DNA from 3 places in the Limnohabitans sp. TEGF002 genome. Region 2 is predicted to be linked to each of the others. Evidence: predicted binding sites of a transcription regulator. Region 2 holds the regulator's gene; each other region holds the start of a gene.
What was found. Region 2 encodes FNR, which switches genes on or off when oxygen is low (the NO sensors DNR and NnrR bind a similar motif). Its sites were predicted from a motif close to TTGATNNNNATCAA; they were not measured.
Positions count from the first base shown of each region.

Region 1 (3,270 bases), 940 kb from region 2:
CTGTCCCATGGCGTGGAAGGCGGTTTCCATAGGGTCAAAGGGCGTGGGGGCACTGGCCAAAATCGCGTGTTCAATCAAGGGGTGAAAAGCTTCTGGCAGGGGCAGCGCGAGAGTCGGTGAAGCGGTGGCTTGGCCTGGGGCTGGTGTGTGCCAGAGCAGGGTGTCGTCCGGCTCAGCGCTGCCTACCGTAACGGGCACGGCCAGCGCCGTCACGGTCATGCGGTTTTGCGTCAGGGTGCCGGTTTTGTCGGTGCACAGCACGCTGATCGCGCCCAGGGTTTCGATCGCATTGATGTGCCGGGTGAGCACGCCTTCACGCGTCAGGCGACGCGCTCCCATGGCCGGAAACAGCGTGAGGACCACGGAATATTCTTCGGGCAGGATGGCCATGGCCAACGCGATGCCCGACAGCAAAGCCGGCACCCATTGACCGTTGCGCCAGCCCAGGGTCAGCACCATCACCACGCACAGTACGCCCACCAGACTGGCCAGCACCCGGACCAGTCGTGCGGTTTGTTGCTGTAAGGGCGTGTCGGCTTCGTGTACCTGATTCAAGGCCACGCCAATCTGTCCGATCTGGCTGCGCACGCCGGTGGCGGTAACCCGCAGTTGCCCGCTGCCGCGCACCACAAATGTGCCGCCATGCACACAGGAGGCTGTTGGGGGTTTGATGGACAAATCGCTGCCCGGCAGCGGCTCCAAGGGGTGCTTGTCTACGGTCACCGATTCCCCAGTCAACAGGGATTCGTCCAATTGCAGGTTGTTGGCCTGCAGCAGCCAGCCGTCTGCGGCCACACGGTCGCCTTCCGACAGCAGCAAGCAGTCCCCAACCACGACTTCGCTGGCCGGAACCTGTTGCATTTGTCCATCCCTCAGCACAAGGGCTTGCGCTTGCGTGAGCTGTCGCAGGGCTTCGATGGCTGCCTCGGAGCGGCCTTCTTGGTAAAAGCTGAGCACCAGCACGGCCAACACAAACACCGACAGCGTCAGTCCTTCGGTCAGGTCGCCCAGCAGTATGTACAACAGCGCCGCAGTGACCAGCAATGCGAACATGGGCTGGCGCAATGTGTCGGCCAAGCGTCGCCACACGGAGCGACGCGCGCCTTTCGTCACCTCGTTGGGTCCCTCTTTGGCCAACCGTGTGCGGGCCTCAGCTGTTGTCAGCCCGTGGGCGGTGGTAAGGTGGTCGAGTGGTTGCTGAGCTGCCATGGTCATCGCCCAGTTTGTGAGCACTCAGCCATGCAAGTGTTGACCGCCGTCAATGCCAGCCCACGATGCCGCTCAATGTCTGCCCACGCCTGATGAAGGAAACCCCATGAACCCCCAAATTCAGGAATTTCTGGACCGTATCCAGCAACTGGAAGCGGCCATTGAGCAAGAAGCCAAAAGCCGTCGCCAGCAGTGGCAAGCCGATTTTGAAGAGCACAAGGTGCGCTTTGAAAAAGAGGTGTTGGCACAACAAAAGCGCTTCAAGGCCGGTTTGCTCGGTTATGTGCTCACGGCCGATTGGCGGCATGTGCTGTGCGTGCCCTTCATTTACCCGGTGCTGTTGCCCATGCTGATGCTGGACGCCTTCATCACGCTCTACCAATGGGTGTGTTTCCCTTTGTGTGGCATTCCCCGGGTCAAGCGCTCGGGGTATTTTGTGTACGACCGCACGCACCTGGCCTATTTGAATTGGTTGGAGAAAATCAACTGCGCGTACTGCTCCTATGGCAACGGCCTGATGGCTTATGGCCGAGAGGTGGTGGCACTGACCGAAAAATACTGGTGCCCCATCAAGCACGCCCGACGCAGAATGCAGGCGCATGCGCACTACCACGGCTTTGCCGATTACGGCGATGCCGAAAACTACCGTGCCGAATTGGCCCGTTTGCGTGAAGAGCTTCGGCAGATGTGCGCCAAGGAGGCAGCACCTCCTGCCTGAGCCCGATGGGGTGAATCGGACTGTGTCACGTCATCGACACCTGGAAGGCGCACAGGTGAATAAAGTCAGGGCCATGAAAACATTTGCAAACTTGGCCGAATTGGCCGCTTGTGTCGGCCAGGATGTGGCCGCCACCGAATGGGTGACCATCACCCAACAACAGGTCAACCAGTTCGCCGAGGCCACAGGTGATCACCAGTGGATCCACGTCGACGTGGAGAGGGCCAAGCAAGGCCCCTTTGGTGCGCCCATCGCGCATGGTTTTTTGACCTTGTCTTTGCTGTCGCAGTTCTTTGACAAAACCATTCAGATCAGTGCCAAAAGCATGGGTGTCAATTACGGCCTGAACAAAGTCCGTTTCATGGCGCCGGTGCCCGTGGGCAGCCGTTTGCGGGCGCACCTGCATTTGCATTCGGCCACGCCCATTGAGGGCAATGGTCTGCAGCTGCAGTGGAACGTGACAGTCGAGCGCGAGGGCAGCGACAAACCGGTGTGTGCGGCCGAGTCGCTGGTGCGTATTTACGCCTGAGTCGGAAGGTTTGGTGCCGGGCTGGTCCCAGCAAAGCCGTTTTGTCGCCAGGCCTCGAACACGGTGACTGCCACCGCGTTCGACAAGTTCAGGCTGCGTTGGCCTTCGCGCATGGGCAGCTTGATGCGTTGTGCTGGTGCGAATTTTTCGCGCAACTCGGGTGACAGACCCCGCGTTTCTGAACCAAACACCAACCAGTCGCCTGGCGCAAAAGCCACGCCGTGGGCGGCGCGGCTGCCGCGCGTGGTCAGGGCAAACATGCGCTCGGGGTCGGGTTTTTCTTGTGCCAGAAATGAAGCCCAGTCCGCATGGCGGCGCAAATCGGCGTACTCGTGGTAATCCAGGCCTGCGCGGCGCATGTGCTTGTCGTCCATCGAAAAACCCAATGGTTCGACCAGATGCAGTGTGCAGCCGGTGTTGGCCGCCAGGCGGATGACGTTGCCGGTGTTCGGCGGGATTTCAGGCTCAACCAGGACGATATGGAACATGGCCGGTATTGTGCCTTGGCCTTCAGGCGTCGCCCCCTGCCTCGGTGCGTGCCAGCACCAGGGCGCTGACCTGCGCCGCCCCTGCCTCGCGCAGCACCCGCGCTGCCGTGTGCAAGGATGCACCGCTGGTCATCACGTCGTCGATCAGCACCACCTTCTTGCCGCGTAACTGTGGGGCCCGCAAAGGCTCTACCGCAAAAGCCCCTACCAAGTTGGCCAGCCGCTCGGTCCGCGGCAAGGTGCGCTGCGAGGGCGTGTCACGGGTGCGCAGCAGCAAACGGGCGTCGGCTTTGTTCGGGCTGAGCTGGCGTGCCAGCAGCCAGGAC
Region 1 covers NZ_AP029224.1:954,051-957,320, forward strand. Annotated here, with positions in the region: gene ACZ5SR_RS04820 (cation-translocating P-type ATPase) at 1-1,209, opposite strand, end outside; gene ACZ5SR_RS04825 (hypothetical protein) at 1,316-1,927, shown strand; gene ACZ5SR_RS04830 (MaoC family dehydratase) at 2,001-2,456, shown strand; gene trmL (tRNA (uridine(34)/cytosine(34)/5-carboxymethylaminomethyluridine(34)-2'-O)-methyltransferase TrmL) at 2,447-2,944, opposite strand; gene ACZ5SR_RS04840 (ComF family protein) at 2,967-3,270, opposite strand, start outside.
Region 1: the regulator FNR is predicted to act here: its motif matches at 1,249-1,262, upstream of ACZ5SR_RS04820 (cation-translocating P-type ATPase).

Region 2 (3,270 bases):
ATGTGCCCCTATGCGCGTTTTCAGAGCGCCATGTTCGACAAGGACACTTTGATCGTCACCTACGACGAAGCGCGGGGTGAGCCGCGCGGTGCCCGCTCCAAAAAAGCAGACCCCAAAGCCCTGGGGCTGGGCGCGTGTGTGGACTGCACCTTGTGTGTGCAGGTCTGCCCCACGGGCATCGACATCCGCAAAGGTTTGCAGTACGAATGCATTGGCTGTGGCGCCTGTGTGGACGTGTGTGACACTGTGATGGACAAGGTGGGCTACGAGCGGGGCTTGATCAAGTTCTCCACGCAAAACGCCATGGACAAGGGCTGGGCCTGGGCGCAAACGCTGCGGCGCATTTTCCGACCTCGCGTGTTGGTCTACACCACTGTGCTGTGGGCCATCATCATTGGTGTTGGCGTGTCCTTGTGGAACCGAGACCCGTTCAAGGTGGACATCGTGCGCGACCGCGCCACCATGGCCCGCATTGTGGTGGGCGGCAAAATTGAAAACGTGTACCGCTTGCAAATCATGAATGCGGCAGAGCAGAACTTGACTTTCCAGTTGCAAGTCGAGGGTCTGCCGGGCCTGGCCCTGGCCACTGAGCCGATGGTGGAGGTGGGGGCCACCGAGTCTCGATGGGTGTCCGTGCGATTGCAAGTGCCCTACGACGCAGCGCCCGCAGGTTCGCACCCGATCCATTTCCACATCGAGTCCCGATCGACAGATGGCCAATCGGTCGGTCAGCTGAGCGAAAAAACCGTGTTTCTGGTCCCTCGTTGAGTGACCCCTATTTTTGAAAGACAGCCATGAACAAGGTTCTGAATGTGAGCAAAGAGGGGCAACCCTGGTGGCGTTTTGGATTGGTGTGGATGGTCATTGGTGGCCCCGCCGTGGTGGTGGTGGCTGGTTTCATCACGTTCTACATTGCCGCGACCAACCCCGATCCGGTGCTCAACGTCACGCCACGCACCGCCATGCAAGAGCGCCAGGGCATCACCCATGTCCCCGCCATGCAAGGACGCAACCATGTGGCCACGGGCGAGTTGCCTGCTGCGCTGCAAGCGCCTGCTGCTGAACCCACCAAACCCTGATTCCGAAAGGAGACACCATGCTCGCTCAACGCTGGATGTGGATCACCTGGCCTGCTTTTTTGGTGGCGGGACTGCTGGAAGTTTTGGTCTTCGCGTTTGTGGATCCGCACGACCTGCATTGGTTCGGGCAAGACCTGGACCTGTCCAGGCAAGCAATTTACACGCTGGCCTTTTTTGCGTTTTGGGCCTTGGCCATCGTGTCCAGCGCATTGACTGCGCTGCTGGGTCTGTCCTCGGCTGAAGTGAACCGTTAAGACACCGAACCACCTGTTCAGTGCTTGAGCCTAGGGCTCAGTGGCAATGTGAGGTGTTGTTCACCAGCCGCTGCAGTCCCTCGGTGTCCAGAATGCGCACGTGGCGCTGCTTGACTTCCACGGTGCCGTCTTCCACAAACTTCGAAAACGTACGGCTCACGGTTTCGAGCTTCAGGCCCAGGTAGCTGCCAATTTCTTCGCGCGTCATGCGCAGCACCAGCTCGGACTGTGAGAAACCTCGGGCGTGCAAACGTTGCACCAGATTCAGCAAAAAAGCGGCCAGTCGTTCTTCGGCCCGCATGCTGCCCAAAAGCAACATCACGCCATGCTCGCGCACGATCTCTCGGCTCATGATCTTGTGCACGTGGTGCTGCAAAGCGGTGACTTCGCGCGAGATTTCTTCGATTCGGTCAAAGGGCATGACACAGACTTCGGCGTCTTCGAGTGCCACCGCATCGCAGCTGTGCTGGTCGTTCACGATGCCGTCCAGCCCAATGATCTCGCCCGCCATTTGAAAGCCCGTGACCTGATCGCGCCCGTCTTCGGTGGCCAGACAGGTTTTGAAGAAGCCGGTGCGGATGGCGTAGAGCGACGTGAACTTTTCACCGTTAGTGAACAGGGTGTCGCCACGTTTGATTTTGCGGCGCACGGCCACGAGGTCATCGAGGCGGTTGAGGTCATGGTCGCTCAGGCCCATGGGCATGCACAATTCGCGCAAATTGCAGTTGGAGCAGGCGACTTTGATGGCTTGGGGATTCATGGTTTATCTCTTGGTTGAGCAATGGATTTGCCTTGGATCAAGACTTGAGCTTATACCGAATCAAGCGCTGAATTTGAGGGTATACCCGGTCCTTGCCAGAAATCCCCGAAAACCGGTAAAGGGTTTGACCTGAGTCAACACATGAGCAGATGCAAGCAGGCAAAGTGAGGCCTTGTTCTGTTTACATTCGAATTAAGGGGCAGACACATGTCCGTCATCTCACCGCAATTGCTGGCTCGCTTTGACGTGCCCGGCCCGCGCTACACCTCTTACCCCACAGCCGATCGCTTTGTCGAAGCCTTTGGAGAGGCCGATTACGTGCAAGCCTTGAAACAGCGCCAATCGGGCCCGGTGGGCAAGCAAGTACCGCTGTCGCTGTATGTGCACATTCCGTTTTGCGAATCGCTTTGCTATTACTGCGCCTGCAACAAAATCATCACCAAACACAAAGAGCGGACTACGGAATATTTGCGTTACCTTCGCAAAGAGGTCGAGTTGCACACCCGCCATTTGGGGCGCGGCCAGTCGGTCAGTCAATTGCATCTGGGCGGCGGCACACCCACCTTCATGAGCGACGAGGAGTTAGGCCAACTCATGGCCATGCTGCGTGAGCACTTCCAATTCGTGCCGGGTGGTGAATATTCGGTCGAAGTGGATCCCCGCACCGTGAATGAGCAACGGCTGGCGTTTCTGGCCGAGTTGGGTTTCAACCGCCTGAGTTTTGGCGTTCAGGACTTTGACCCTGCGGTGCAAAAAGCCGTGCACCGCATCCAGCCTGCAGACCAGGTGTTTGCCTTGGTCGAGGCGTCCCGCCGACTCGGTTTTGAATCGGTCAATGTCGATTTGATTTACGGCTTGCCCCTGCAAACGCCCGAGTCTTTTGACCGCACGCTGGAGCAGGTGAAAAGTCTGCGTCCTGACCGCATTGCGCTGTATGCCTATGCGCACTTGCCCGAACGTTTTAAACCGCAACGTCGCATTCACGCGCAAGCGCTGCCAGCAGGTGCCCCCAAGGTGGCGATGCTCTCGCGCTCGCTCGACGCGCTGACCGATGCGGGCTATGTCTACATCGGCATGGACCACTTCGCTTTGCCCGATGACGCTCTGGCTGTGGCCAAACGACAGGGGCGTTTGCACCGCAATTTTCAGGGCTACAGCACGCAGGCCGATTGCGATC
Region 2 covers NZ_AP029224.1:1,889,179-1,892,448, reverse strand. Annotated here, with positions in the region: gene ccoG (cytochrome c oxidase accessory protein CcoG) at 1-768, shown strand, start outside; gene ACZ5SR_RS09350 (nitrogen fixation protein FixH) at 795-1,079, shown strand; gene ACZ5SR_RS09345 (hypothetical protein) at 1,097-1,333, shown strand; gene fnr (fumarate/nitrate reduction transcriptional regulator Fnr) at 1,371-2,093, opposite strand; gene hemN (oxygen-independent coproporphyrinogen III oxidase) at 2,301-3,270, shown strand, end outside.

Region 3 (3,270 bases), 1.2 Mb from region 2:
ACGGATCTGCGCAGCAGCTTCGACTTCCAGCCGGGCCAGTTCCTGACCCTGCGTGCCGACATCGACGGCGCCGACGTGCGACGCAGTTACTCCATCAGCTCGGCCCGCAGCCAGCTGCAAAAACAAGGCGTGCTCGAAGTGGGCATCCGCCCGGTGGAAGGAGGCGTGTTCTCCAACTGGGCGTCTACCCAACTCCAAGCGGGCGACAGCCTGCGCGTGATGCCACCCGATGGTCGCTTTGTGGTGCAGCGCCCTCGCGCCATTCACCGCGTGGGCTTTGCCGCTGGATCGGGCATCACACCCATCCTGTCCATCTTGTCGAGCACACTGGAAGAGCAGCCAGAGAGCAAATTCACCTTGGTCTACGGCAACCGCCGCATGGACAGCGTCATGTTCAACGAAGCCTTGCAGGACCTGAAAGACCGCTACCCCTCGCGCCTGACACTGATTCACATCTTGTCGCGCCAAGCGCAAGAAGTGCCTCTGCTCGAAGGCCGCATTGATGCGGCCAAAGTGCAAGCCATCATCGACGCGTTTTTGCCGGTGGGCAGCATGGACGAGGTGTTTGTCTGCGGGCCAGAAGCCATGATCGAAGCCACTGAGCAAGCGCTGCTGACGGCTGGCGTGAAAGCCGAACGCATCCGCACCGAGCGCTTCAGCTCTCCCACACTCGATGCGCTCAGCCCCGAGCAACGCAGCCAAGCTGTGCTGGGCCACGCGGCCACACGCGAAACTGGCGAAGTACAGCTGACGGTGGTGTTGGACGGCAAGCCCTACGACATGCCGATGAACCGCAACGAAAAGATCCTGGACATCGCCTTGTCCCTGGGTCTGGACCTGCCATATTCGTGCAAAGCCGGGGTTTGCTGCACCTGCCGCTGCAAAGTCATGGAAGGCTCGACCGAGATGGAGAAAAACTTCACCCTCGAAAAACCCGAAGTCGAACAAGGCTTCATCTTGTCTTGCCAGGCACGCCCCACCAGCGCGCGCGTGGTGATCAGTTTCGACGAGCGCTGAAACCCATTGGGAGGTCAACAGCGAAAACGCCCTGCTGCGCAGGGCGTTTTTTTTATGGCTGACGCAAGCCCGTCAAAAGCGGTAACCCAATCCCAGCCCCACCAAGAGAGGGTCTAGCTTCAGGGTGCCCTGGTTGACGCCGCCGACAAAGACATTGGAGCGGATATAAAGCTTTTTCACATCGAAGTTCAACGACCAGTTTTTATCCAGCGGAAAGTCCATGCCAACTTGGAGTGCACCACCCCAGCTGTCGTCCTCCAGATCAGCCCCTCCGCCGAGCAAATTGACGCTGGTGAGGCGGGTGTAATTCACGCCTGCTCCGATATAGGGCTTGTAGCCACTCAAACCGGTGAAGTGGTACTGCAGCAGCAAACTTGGCGGCAAATGTTTGAAAGTGCCAATCGATGTCCCACCCAACGAAACCGTCTGTTTTTGGGGCACCGTCAGAACCAGTTCCGCCGCCATGTTCGGCGTGAAAAAGTAGCTGACATCCACTTCCGGAATGGTCTTGTTGTTGACCGACAGGCCCAATCCTGTGCCATCTTTGTTGGCCATATCCAAGTGCACAGCGCGGGCGCGCACCATCCAAGGGCCTTCGCCTGAAGCTTGAGCCATGGCGGCAGTGGCAGAGCACGCAACCAACACGGCTGCAACGATGGTTAGTTTTTTCATGTTGACTTCCTTATGAACGAAGAGCTTTTTGCTCAACTTCATTGGAAGTTCAAACCACCCGCATTGGTTTGAGCGGGGTCAAACTCCGCGGCAAGGCAACACCAGATTTCAAGCGCAATTGTGTTGCGTCAATCCCATTGCAAAGCACTCAGGGCTTTGTGCGTTTCACAACCGACGACAGATTTCTGCTGTGGCAGCACTCTGGTTCATCGTGTAGAAATGGATGGCTGGCACACCGCCGTTGACAAGTTGCTCGCACAAATCACTCACCACATCCAAACCAAAAGCCTTGATCGACTCAACATCATCGCCATAAGCCTGCAGGCGCAGCCTGATCCAGCGCGGAATTTCAGCGCCGCAGGCATCCGAAAAACGCAGCAACTGCGAGGAACTGGTGATCGGCATGATGCCTGGTACCACGGGCACATCCACACCCAGTTTGTAGGCATCGTCCACGAAGCGGAAATACGCGTCGCTGTTGTAGAAGTATTGCGTGATGGCCGAGTTGGCGCCCGCCTTTACCTTGGTGGCAAAGGCTTGCAAGTCAGACTCTGGCGACTTGGCTTGCGGGTGAATCTCGGGGTAGGCCGCCACTTCGATGTGGAAATCGTCACCGGTCTCAGCCCGGATGAAGGCCACCAAATCGCTGGCGTAATGAAATTCACCGCCCGCACCGTAGCCGCTGGGCAAGTCGCCGCGCAAAGCCACCAGGCGCTTGACACCCATGGCCTTGAGGGTGGCCAACTCCGCGCGCACCGAGGCTTTGGTCGCGCCAATGCACGAGAAGTGCGAAGCGGCCGCAACGCCTTCACTCAAGATGGCGCTCACAGTCGAGAAAGTGCCTTCTTGCGTCGAGCCGCCTGCACCGTAAGTGACGGAGCAAAACTCGGGCTTCAGGGCGTAGAGCTTCTCACGCACACCACGCAACTTTTCTGCGCCCTCGGGCGTTTTGGGCGGGAAAAATTCCAGACTGATCGGCAGCTTCAAACCAGACATCACGTCACCTTCAAAAAATCAATAGTCGTTGGCCTTGGCATACGCCTTGGCGGCCAGATCGGCCTCGTGTGCCACGCGTGTTTTTTCGCGCGCAGGCAGCACCGCTGCTGGGTCAGGCCAGCAAGCTTGCACAAAAAATTCGTGGTTGCCATCCCCACCCGCAATCGGGCTGTCCAGCCAAGCGGTCACTTGGAGCCCCAGCTCGGTCAAGGCGGTGCGCACGCGGTTTTCAATGAACGGAAAATGCGTGTCGTCTTTCACGATACCGCCCTTGCCCACTTGGCCCGGCTGCAATTCAAACTGGGGTTTCACCAACATGAGCAACTGGCCTGTGGGCTTGAGCAAATGCACCACGCCCGGCAGAACCAGCGTGAGTGAGATGAACGACACATCGCCCACCACAAGATCAAAGCCCTCGAGCGCATCGGGAATGCGTTCGTCGCCCGGCGCCAGCTCGCGGGCGTTCACGCCTTGGATGCAGACCACCCGCTCGTCTTGGCTGATGCGCGGGTGGACTTGGGCATGCCCCACGTCCACCCCCACCACCTCGGCCGCACCGTGTTGCAGCAAGCAGTCGGTGAAACC
Region 3 covers NZ_AP029224.1:707,656-710,925, reverse strand. Annotated here, with positions in the region: gene ACZ5SR_RS03600 (2Fe-2S iron-sulfur cluster-binding protein) at 1-1,017, shown strand, start outside; gene ACZ5SR_RS03595 (OmpW/AlkL family protein) at 1,090-1,689, opposite strand; gene metF (methylenetetrahydrofolate reductase [NAD(P)H]) at 1,855-2,685, opposite strand; gene ACZ5SR_RS03585 (TlyA family RNA methyltransferase) at 2,704-3,270, opposite strand, start outside.
Region 3: the regulator FNR is predicted to act here: its motif matches at 1,758-1,771, upstream of ACZ5SR_RS03595 (OmpW/AlkL family protein).